Regions from separate parts of the Pseudomonas sp. WT-JTC genome, predicted to be linked through region 2. Evidence: predicted binding sites of a transcription regulator. Region 2 holds the regulator's gene; the other holds the start of a gene.
What was found. The regulator sigma-54, encoded in region 2, starts transcription at its own class of promoters, with help from an activator protein. The targets are predictions, from matches to a motif close to ANTGGCATNNANNTTGCTNT.
Positions count from the first base shown of each region.

Region 1: a site for sigma-54 is predicted at 3,902-3,921, ahead of glnA (glutamate--ammonia ligase). Genes of this name have one in related genera too.

Region 1 covers NZ_CM160042.1:340,314-345,693, reverse strand. The annotation lists gene AC06G5_RS01565 (YkgJ family cysteine cluster protein) at 1-54, shown strand, start outside; gene typA (translational GTPase TypA) at 273-2,093, opposite strand; gene thiI (tRNA uracil 4-sulfurtransferase ThiI) at 2,233-3,687, opposite strand; gene glnA (glutamate--ammonia ligase) at 4,016-5,380, shown strand, end outside.
Region 2 covers NZ_CM160042.1:902,016-907,395, forward strand. The annotation lists gene pmbA (metalloprotease PmbA) at 1-331, shown strand, start outside; gene AC06G5_RS03925 (HPr family phosphocarrier protein) at 480-755, opposite strand; gene rapZ (RNase adapter RapZ) at 771-1,628, opposite strand; gene ptsN (PTS IIA-like nitrogen regulatory protein PtsN) at 1,631-2,095, opposite strand; gene hpf (ribosome hibernation-promoting factor, HPF/YfiA family) at 2,108-2,416, opposite strand; gene AC06G5_RS03945 (RNA polymerase factor sigma-54) at 2,491-3,984, opposite strand; gene lptB (LPS export ABC transporter ATP-binding protein) at 4,169-4,894, opposite strand; gene lptA (lipopolysaccharide transport periplasmic protein LptA) at 4,894-5,380, opposite strand, start outside.

The DNA of each region.
Region 1 (5,380 bases), 560 kb from region 2:
AAGCCGAAGGAAGTGGAGCGCGAGCGGAATTCGCGGTCGATTGAGCGGTTCTGATATTTCCTGATTTCTGCGCCGACTGATCGGCCGCCTTCGCGAGCAAGCCCGCTCCCACAGGGATCAAGGTGAAACACAAAATCTGTGAACACCAAAAATCCCTGTGGGAGCGGGCTTGCTCGCGAAGGGGCCGGCACTAACACCACCCAAACCCCAGACAAACAAAAACGCCCCCGGCCTTTCGACCGGGGGCGTTTTCGTTCAGCCAGGGCTAAATCTTATGCCTTGGCTTTCTTGGCAGCGCGGGTACGCTCGCTTTCGTCCAGGATCTTCTTGCGAAGACGGATGGACTTAGGAGTCACTTCACACAGCTCGTCGTCCTGGATGAATTCCAGAGCCTGTTCCAGGGTGAAGCGAACAGGTGGAACCAGGGCGATGGTTTCGTCTTTACCCGAAGCACGCATGTTGTCGAGCTTCTTGCCCTTGGTAGGGTTGACGCCCAGGTCGTTGTCACGGCTGTTCAGACCAACGATCTGACCGTTGTAGATTTCCTGACCGTGTTCAACGAACAGCTTGCCACGTGCCTGCAGGGTTTCCAGGGAGTAGGTCAGAGCCTTGCCGGTTTCAACCGAAACCAGAACGCCGTTCTGACGGCCGGACATGTCGCCGGACTTCATCACGTCGTAACGGTCGAAGATCGAGGTCAGGATGCCAGCACCGTTGGTCAGGGTCAGGAACTGGTTACGGAAACCGATCAGACCACGAGCAGGGATGTTGTATTCCAGACGCACACGGCCCTTGCCATCCGGCACCATGTTGGTCAGGTCGCCCTTACGCAGACCCATCTCTTCCATCACCTTGCCCTGGGATTCTTCCGGCAGGTCGATGGTGACGTTTTCGAACGGTTCGTGCTTCACGCCGTCAACCAGACGGATGATCACTTCCGGACGGCCTACAGCCATTTCGAAGCCTTCGCGACGCATGGTTTCGATCAGTACCGAGAGGTGCAGTTCGCCACGGCCGGAAACCTTGAACTTGTCAGCCGAGTCGCCTTCTTCAACGCGCAGTGCAACGTTGTACAGCAGCTCTTTGTCCAGACGTTCCTTGATGTTACGGGAAGTCACGAACTTGCCTTCTTTACCGCAGAATGGCGAGTCGTTTACCTGGAAGGTCATGGAAACGGTTGGCTCGTCGACGGTCAGAGGCTTCATCGCCTCGACGGTGTCCGGGTGGCACAGGGTGTCGGAGATGAACAGCGAGTCCATACCGCTGATGCACACGATGTCGCCTGCAGCAGCTTCTTCAACGTCTACACGGTGCAGACCGTGGTGACCCATCAGCTTCAGGATACGACCGTTACGCTTCTTGCCGTCGGCACCGACAGCCACAACCGGGGTGTTCGGCTTGACGCGACCACGGGCGATACGGCCAACACCGATAACACCCAGGAAGCTGTTGTAGTCCAGTGCGGAGATCTGCATCTGGAACGGACCTTCACGGTCAACAGCCGGCGCCGGTACGTTGTCGACGATCGACTGGTACAGCGGGGTCATGTCGTCAGCCATTTCGTTGTGGTCCAGACCGGCAATACCGTTCAGGGCCGAGGCGTAGACGACTTTGAAGTCCAGCTGTTCTTCGGTGGCACCCAGGTTGTCGAACAGGTCGAAGATCTGGTCCAGAACCCAGTCCGGACGCGCGCCTGGACGGTCAACCTTGTTGATGCACACGATCGGACGCAGGCCGGCTTCGAAAGCCTTCTTGGTCACGAAACGGGTTTGCGGCATAGGGCCGTCTTGAGCGTCAACCAGCAGCAGAACGGAGTCGACCATCGACATTACGCGTTCAACTTCGCCGCCGAAGTCGGCGTGGCCCGGGGTGTCCACGATGTTGATGTGGTAGCCGTTCCAGTTGATGGCGGTGTTTTTCGCCAGAATGGTAATACCGCGCTCTTTTTCCTGGTCGTTGGAGTCCATCACGCGCTCGTCGTTGAGCTCGTTGCGCTCCAGGGTGCCGGATTGACGCAGGAGTTTGTCTACCAGGGTCGTTTTACCATGGTCAACGTGGGCAATGATGGCGATGTTGCGTAGATTTTCGATCACTTGTGTATCTCGATCAGAGGATTCGGTGTGCTGACAAGTCTTGGCAGCGATTAACAGTAGCGTCCGTGAAAGCCGTTACAGCTTGACGGCGGCATCGGGGGGCCGGTGACGCAAGCCACAGGCAAACAGCCCCGGGCACTTAGCTCGGTCGATAAACGCGCACATTGGCATGCCCCTCACTGAGCAAATGGTGGGCATGCAGGCGACTCATCACGCCTTTGTCGCAATACAGCAGGTACTGGCGAGTAGGGTCCAGTTCCTTGAAACGAGCGTTCAGTGCATAAAACGGCATCGTTTGTACCTCGATACCAGCAAGGTCCAGCGGGTCGTCTTCAGCGGCATCCGGGTGACGGATGTCGATGACGATCTGACCGGCCAGCGCTTCGCTGACTTCTTCAATCTGCAAGTCCTGGCCCAATTCGTCGATCACGCGATCGATCGGCACCAGCTTGGCGTTTTCGAGCGCACGCTCGAGCACCGCCATATCGAATTCTTTCTCTTCGTGCTCGACACGGTAGCGTTTGGCGGCCGTCTTCGGATTGACCGAGATGACCCCGCAGTACTCCGGCATGTGTCGGGCGAAATCGGCGGTGCCGATCTCGTTGGCCGTGTCGATGATGTCCTGCTTGTGGCTGGCGATCAGCGGGCGCAAGACCAGTTTGTCGGTCACGCAATCGATCACGGACAGGTTCGGCAGCGTCTGGCTCGACACCTGGGAGATCGCCTCACCGGTCACCAGCGCTTCGATGTGCAGTCGATCGGCAATCTGGGAGGAAGCGCGCAACATCATACGCTTCAATACTACGCCCATATGACTGTTATCGACTTTGCCGAGAATTTCGCCCAGCACTTCCTCGAAAGGCACACTGACAAATAACACGCGTTGGGAGCTGCCGTACTTCTTCCAGATGAAATGCGCGACTTCCATCACGCCCAATTCATGGGCCCGCCCGCCCAGATTGAAGAAGCAGAAATGCGCCATAAGGCCGCGGCGCATGATCTGGTAGGCCGCAACGGTGGAATCGAAGCCGCCGGACATCAGCACCAGCGTCTGCTCCAGGGCGCCCAGCGGATATCCGCCGATGCCGTTGTGCTGGCTGTGGATCACGAACAACCGTTGGTCGCGAACTTCGATCCGGACTTCGATTTCCGGCTTTTTCAGGTCGATCCCGGCGGCACCACACTGACGGCGCAACTGGCTGCCGACATATTTTTCGATATCAATTGAGCTGAACGGGTGCTTGCCGGCACGCTTGCAACGCACCGAGAAGATCTTGCCGGCCAGTGCATCACCGTAGTGCTGCTTGCATTTTTCGACGATGTCGTCGAAATCGCCCAGCGGGTATTCATCGATTTGCAGGAAGTGCGCGATGCCCGGCATGCAGCTCAGGCGCTCGCCCATCTCTTTCAGGGCCTTGGGGTCGCTGACGCGGGTTTCCAGCTCGAGATTGTCCCACACGCCGTTCACCACCACGGCCGGGTCCAGATCGCGGAGCACGGCACGGATGTTCTTGGCCAACTGGCGGATGAAACGCATCCGTACCGGGCGGCTCTTGATGGTGATCTCTGGAAAGACTTTTACGATTAATTTCATGGAAACAGCGCGCGCGAGGCCTGCCGAAAAAGGGGGGCGCGGATTATAGCGGAAATTGCTCAAGGTTTAACCAGTTAATGTGCAGAAGGTTTTGCGCGCACCAAAACGGGTCATTTATTGAAATGAACGCCACATTGTAGGGCGGGATTTTCCGCTTTAAGGTGCTTTTGCGCCTTATAAGCGTGAATTTGGAGCAAAAAACCCATGCTGGGGCACTGGCATGCAATTTGCTCCCTTGTGAGGCAGGTTGCCTTGGCAGACTATTCGCGCCGGCATCACAAACATTTAAGGGCATCCACTACCAGCCCTAATCCACCCGGAGGACACTATGTCGAAGTCGGTTCAACTCATCAAAGATCATGACGTCAAGTGGATTGATCTGCGCTTCACGGACACCAAAGGCACTCAGCACCACGTGACCATGCCGGCTCGCGATGCGCTGGATGAAGACTTCTTCGAAGTCGGCAAAATGTTCGACGGTTCCTCCATCGCTGGCTGGAAAGGCATCGAAGCCTCCGACATGATCCTGATGCCGGACGACTCCACTGCCGTACTGGACCCGTTCACTGAAGAGCCGACCCTGATCCTGGTCTGCGACATCATCGAACCTTCGAGCATGCAAGGCTACGACCGCGACCCGCGCGCGATCGCCAAGCGTGCCGAAGAGCACCTGAAAGCCACCGGTATCGGTGACACCGTATTCGCCGGTCCAGAGCCAGAGTTCTTCATCTTCGACCAAGTGAAGTTCAAGTCCGACATTTCCGGCTCCATGTTCAAGATCTACTCTGAACAAGGTTCGTGGATGTCCGACCAGGACGTGGAAGGCGGCAACAAAGGCCACCGTCCAGGCGTCAAAGGCGGCTACTTCCCGGTTCCGCCGTTCGACCACGACCACGAAATCCGTACCTCCATGTGCAACGCACTGGAAGAAATGGGCCTGACCGTCGAAGTTCACCACCACGAAGTGGCAACTGCCGGCCAGAACGAAATCGGCGTCAAGTTCAACACCCTGGTGAAGAAAGCCGACGAAACCCAGACCCTGAAGTACGTCGTGCACAACGTTGCCGATGCCTACGGCCGTACCGCTACCTTCATGCCTAAGCCTCTGTACGGCGACAACGGTTCGGGCATGCACGTTCACATGTCCATCTGGAAAGACGGCAAGAACACCTTCGCTGGCGAAGGTTATGCCGGCCTGTCCGATACCGCCCTGTACTTCATCGGCGGCATCATCAAGCACGGTAAGGCGCTGAACGGCTTCACCAACCCGGCAACCAACTCCTACAAGCGTCTGGTTCCAGGCTTCGAAGCTCCAGTGATGCTGGCCTACTCGGCCCGTAACCGCTCCGCTTCGATCCGCATTCCTTACGTGTCGAGCCCGAAAGCCCGCCGTATCGAAGCGCGTTTCCCGGATCCGGCTGCCAACCCGTACCTGTGCTTCGCTGCACTGCTGATGGCTGGCCTGGACGGCATCCAGAACAAGATCCACCCTGGCGACGCAGCTGACAAAAACCTGTACGACCTGCCGCCTGAAGAGGCCAAAGAGATCCCACAAGTTTGCGGCAGCCTGAAAGAAGCCCTGGAAGAGCTGGACAAAGGTCGTGCGTTCCTGACCAAAGGCGGCGTTTTCAGCGACGACTTCATCGACGCTTACATCGCCCTGAAAAGCGAAGAAGAAATCAAGGTACGTACC
Region 2 (5,380 bases):
TACGGCCAACGCTGGCGGCGTGCACAACCTGTTCGTCACCCACGGCGATGAAGACCAGGCGGCCTTGCTGCGGCGTATGGGGCGCGGGCTGTTGGTCACTGAGTTGATGGGCCAGGGGCTGAACATGGTCACCGGTGATTATTCCCGGGGCGCGGCGGGTTACTGGGTCGAGAACGGCGAAATCCAGTTCGCGGTCCAGGAAGTGACCATCGCCGGCAACATGCGCGACATGTTCAAACAGATCGTCGCGATCGGTAATGATCTCGAACTTCGCAGCAACATCCGCACCGGTTCGGTGCTGATCGAGCGGATGACGGTGGCGGGCAGCTAACCCTTCCTGTGACACAAAAAGGCGCGCCACCCAATGGGTGGCGCGCCTTTTTTATGGTTCTTCGCGGAGTTTCGGGAAACACAGAAACAAAAACGCCGTTTTGCTTGATGATGGTGATGGATACGGCGCTCGCCACAAAGCCGCGCGTTTACTCGCCTTCGTCGAAGTAATTGTTGATCAAGGCCACCAGCGCATCCATCGCTTCCCGTTCCTGCTCGCCTTCCGTGCTCAGATGGATTTTGGTGCCCTTGCCGGCGGCGAGCATCATCATGGCCATGATGCTTTTTCCATCGACGGTGGATTCTGGCGTGCGTCCCACGCGGATCGTGCAACCCGTGAATTGGCCGGCGACACCAACGAATTTTGCAGAAGCGCGGGCATGCAGGCCCAGCTTGTTGATGATTTCGATTTCCAGAGCAGGCATCGCGATGTGAGTCCTTTAGCTGAGGTCGCGGTGGCGAACCTGGACGTTCTTCAGGGATTTTTGCAGCGTCTGCCCCAGACGCTCGGTCAGGTAGACGGAGCGGTGATGTCCGCCCGTGCAGCCAATGGCAATGGTGACGTAGGCGCGGTTGCTGGCGGCAAAACGAGGCAGCCACTTTAGCAGGTATGTGGAAATGTCCTGGAACATCTCTTCGACATCCGGCTGTGCCGCCAGATATTCGGCAACCGGTTGATCGAGCCCGGACTGCTCGCGCAATTCCGGTTTCCAGTAAGGGTTTGGCAGGCAACGCACATCGAACACCAGGTCGGCGTCCACCGGCATGCCGCGTTTGAACCCGAAGGATTCCACCAGGAACGCAGTGCCGGGTTCCGGTTGATTCAACAGGCGCAGTTTGATGGCATCGCGCAGTTGATACAGGTTCAGGCTGGTAGTGTTGATCTTGAGATCGGCGAGGTCGGCAATCGGCCCGAGCAGGACGCTCTCGACGCTGATGGCTTCGGCCAGCGAGCGGTTGGCGTTGGTCAGGGGGTGACGTCGGCGGGTTTCCGAGAAGCGCTTGAGCAGTGTTTCTTCGTCGGCGTCCAGGTACAGGACATCGCACTGGATGTGGCGGCTGCGGACTTCTTCGAGCAGGTCGGGGAAGCGTGACAGGTGGCTGGGCAGGTTGCGGGCGTCAATGGAAACGGCGACCAGCGGCTGCACCAGTTCAGTATGAATCAGCGCTCGTTCGGCCAGTTCCGGCAGCAGGCCGGCAGGCAAATTGTCGATGCAGTAGTACCCGTTGTCCTCAAGGACGTCGAGGGCGGTGCTTTTACCTGAGCCGGAGCGGCCACTGACGATGATCAAGCGCATGATTACTGACCGTTTTGCTCGTCCAGGACAACCTGATACAGGGCTTCATTGCTCGGAGCGCTGCGCAGTTTGTCGCGCACGTCCTTGCGATCGAGCATGCTGGCGATCTGCCGAAGCAGTTCAAGGTGCGCATCGGTGGCGGCTTCCGGGACCAGCAATACGAACAGCAGGTCAACCGGCGCACCATCGATGGCGTCGAAATCGATAGGGGCGTCAAGGTGCATCAATGCACTGATGGGCGATACACAGCCCTTGAGACGGCAATGTGGAATGGCGATGCCGTTGCCAAAACCGGTGGAGCCGAGTTTTTCACGGGCAATCAGCGCCTCGAAGACATCTTGCATCTCCAGACCCGGCACTTCGCGGGCGATCAGATTGGCAATTTGTTCGAGGGCTTTCTTTTTACTGCCACCCGGCACGTTCACCAGGGAACGGCCGGGGGTCAGGATACTTTCAAGTCGGATCATGGGTTGGGAGTGTTAGCGACCGGTTGCGCCCTGAAGGAGGCTCTGGGTCTTTTCCTTATGCTTTTTGAGTTGTTTATCCAGCTTGTCGGTGAGTGCATCGATCGCGGCGTACATATCGGTATGTTCCGCGTTCGCGACCACTTCATTCCCGGGAATATGCAATGTGGCTTCGATTTTCTGCTTCAACTTTTCGACGGTCATCGTGACCTGCACGTTAGTGATCTTGTCGAAGTGTCGCTCCAGTCGTTCGAGTTTTTCGCCGATGTAGGAGCGGAGAGGTTCGGTCACTTCCAGTTGGTGTCCACTGATGTTGACTTGCATACAGCTTCTCCTTCGTTGCCAGTGCATAAAGCGGTAGACCAGATGATCTACCACTGGAACGCTGTGGCGTGGCCCTACATCAACCGCTTGCGTTCGCTCGAAGGCGCGATCCCGAGGGATTCGCGATACTTGGCGACGGTGCGGCGGGCCACCTGAATGCCTTGTGCCTCCAGTAAACCAGCGATCTTGCTGTCACTCAACGGCTTTTTCTGATTTTCCGCGGCAACCAGTTTTTTGATGATCGCCCGGATCGCCGTGGACGAGCATTCGCCGCCTTCGGAGGTGCTTACGTGACTTGAGAAAAAGTATTTCAGTTCATATATGCCCCGGGGGGTATGCATGAACTTCTGGGTGGTCACCCGTGAAATCGTCGACTCATGCATGCCGACCGCTTCGGCGATGTCGTGCAGGACCAGCGGCTTCATGGCTTCGTCGCCATATTCGAGGAACCCGCGCTGATGCTCGACGATCTGGGTGGCTACTTTCATCAGGGTTTCATTGCGGCTTTGCAGGCTCTTGATGAACCAGCGGGCCTCCTGCAACTGATTGCGCATGAACGTGTTATCGGCGCTGGTGTCAGCGCGGCGCACGAAACCGGCGTACTGGGCGTTGACCCGCAGCCGTGGCACCGACTCCTGATTCAGCTCCACCAGCCAGCGCTCGTTGTCCTTGCGCACGATCACGTCGGGAACGACGTACTCGGCTTCGGTGGACTCGATCTGCGAGCCCGGACGCGGGTTGAGGCTCTGGACCAGTTCGATGACCTGGCGCAGTTCATCTTCCTTGAGCTTCATGCGGCGCATCAACTGGCTGTAGTCGCGGCTGCCGAGCAGGTCGATGTAATCGCTGACCAGGCGCTTGGCCTCGGCCAGCCAAGGGGTCTTGGCTGGCAACTGGCGCAATTGCAGCAGCAGGCATTCGCCCAGGTTGCGGGCACCGATGCCGGCGGGCTCGAATTGCTGGATGCGGTGCAGGACGGCTTCGATTTCGTCCAGTTCGATGTCCAGCTCCGGATCGAAGGCTTCGAGGATTTCCTCGAGGGTTTCGTCCAGATAGCCCTGATTGTTGATGCAATCGATCAGGGTCACGGCGATCAGGCGATCGGTGTCGGACATCGGAGCCAGGTTCAGTTGCCACAGCAAGTGGCTTTGCAGGCTTTCGCCGGCCGAGGTGCGGGTGGTGAAGTCCCACTCGTCGTCATCGTTGCTGGGCAGGCTGCTGGCGCTGGTCTGGTAAACGTCTTCCCACGCGGTGTCGACGGGGAGATCGTTGGGGATGCGCTCGTTCCAGTCGCCTTCTTCGAGGTTATCAACCGTCGGGGCGCTTTCCTGGTAGGAGGGTTCCTGGATATCGGTGTTGGGCTTTTGTTCGGCGTTGTCGGCCAAGGGATCGGAATTGTCGAAGTCGTCGCCTTCTTCCTGGCGTTCGAGCATCGGATTGGACTCCAAGGCCTCCTGGATTTCCTGTTGCAGGTCCAGGGTCGACAATTGGAGCAGGCGGATGGCCTGTTGCAGCTGCGGTGTCATCGTCAGCTGCTGGCCCATTCTCAAGACTAGCGATGGTTTCATGGCAGGGGCTTAACACCTTATTCGCCGGCGCACATGCGCCATCCACTACAGGGCGCCGGAGCGCCAAACATAAGCAAATTATATGCCCGAAACTGCAGCGTTTGCCTAGAGCGCTGTAACAATAAAAAAGTGTTGATTTTTTATCGGGACAAGCGCTCGGACGACCTGCCAGATACCTCTGCCTTTACAGGCGGAACTCATGGCCCAGATACACTTCCTTGACCAGGTTGTTGGCCAGGATGGTCTCTGCGTCACCTTCGGCGATCAGTTGGCCGTCATTGACGATATAGGCGGTTTCACAGATATCCAGGGTTTCACGAACGTTGTGGTCCGTGATCAGTACGCCAATGCCCTTGGCCTTGAGGTGGTAGATGATCTGCTTGATGTCCCCGACCGAAATCGGGTCCACGCCGGCGAAGGGTTCGTCGAGGAGGATGAATTTCGGGTTGGTGGCCAGGGCGCGGGCGATTTCCACGCGACGGCGCTCACCACCGGACAGGCTCATGCCGAGGTTGTCGCGGATGTGGCTGATGTGGAATTCCTGTAGCAGGCTTTCCAGCTCCTTGCGACGGCCGGCCTTGTCGAGTTCCTTGCGGGTCTCGAGGATGGCCATGATGTTGTCGGCCACCGACAGTTTGCGAAAGATCGATGCTTCTTGTGGCAAGTAGCCAATACCGGCCTTTGCGCGGCCGTGCATGGGCTGGTGGCTGACATCGTGGTCGTCGATCAGGACGCGGCCCTGGTCGGCTTGCACCAGGCCGACGATCATGTAGAAGCAGGTGGTCTTGCCGGCGCCGTTCGGACCAAGCAGGCCGACGATCTGGCCGCTGTCGATGGACAGGCTGACATCACGCACGACCTGGCGGCTCTTGTAGCTCTTGGCCAGATGCTGAGCTTTCAGAGTTGCCATTACTGGGTTTTCTCGTCGGTTTTCTTCTTCGGCTGGATCACCATGTCGATACGCGGACGTGCCTCGGTGACCTTGCTGCCCGTGGCGCGACCGGCGCTGGCGAGCTTCTTGACCGTGTCGTAGACGATTTTTTCGCCTTGGGTGGTGTTGTTGTCCTTGTCGACAACTTTGGCCTTGTCGATCAGTACGACGCGGTTTTGTGCGGCGTGATACTGGATCGTCACGCCCCAGCCCTGAACGGGCTTGGTGTCGCCAGCTGTTTGCAATTGCTCGAAGTACGCCAGGTTGCCCACCGAGGTCACCACGTCGATGTCGCCAGTCGGGGTGCGGGTGATGGTCACGGTGTTGCCGGTCACCTTCATCGAGCCCTGGGTGATGATCACGTCACCCTTGTAGGTAGCAATACCTTGCTTGTCGTCCAGTTGGGCATCGTCGGCCTGAATGCGGATAGGCTGCTGTTGATCTTCCGGCAGAGCCCAGGCGCTC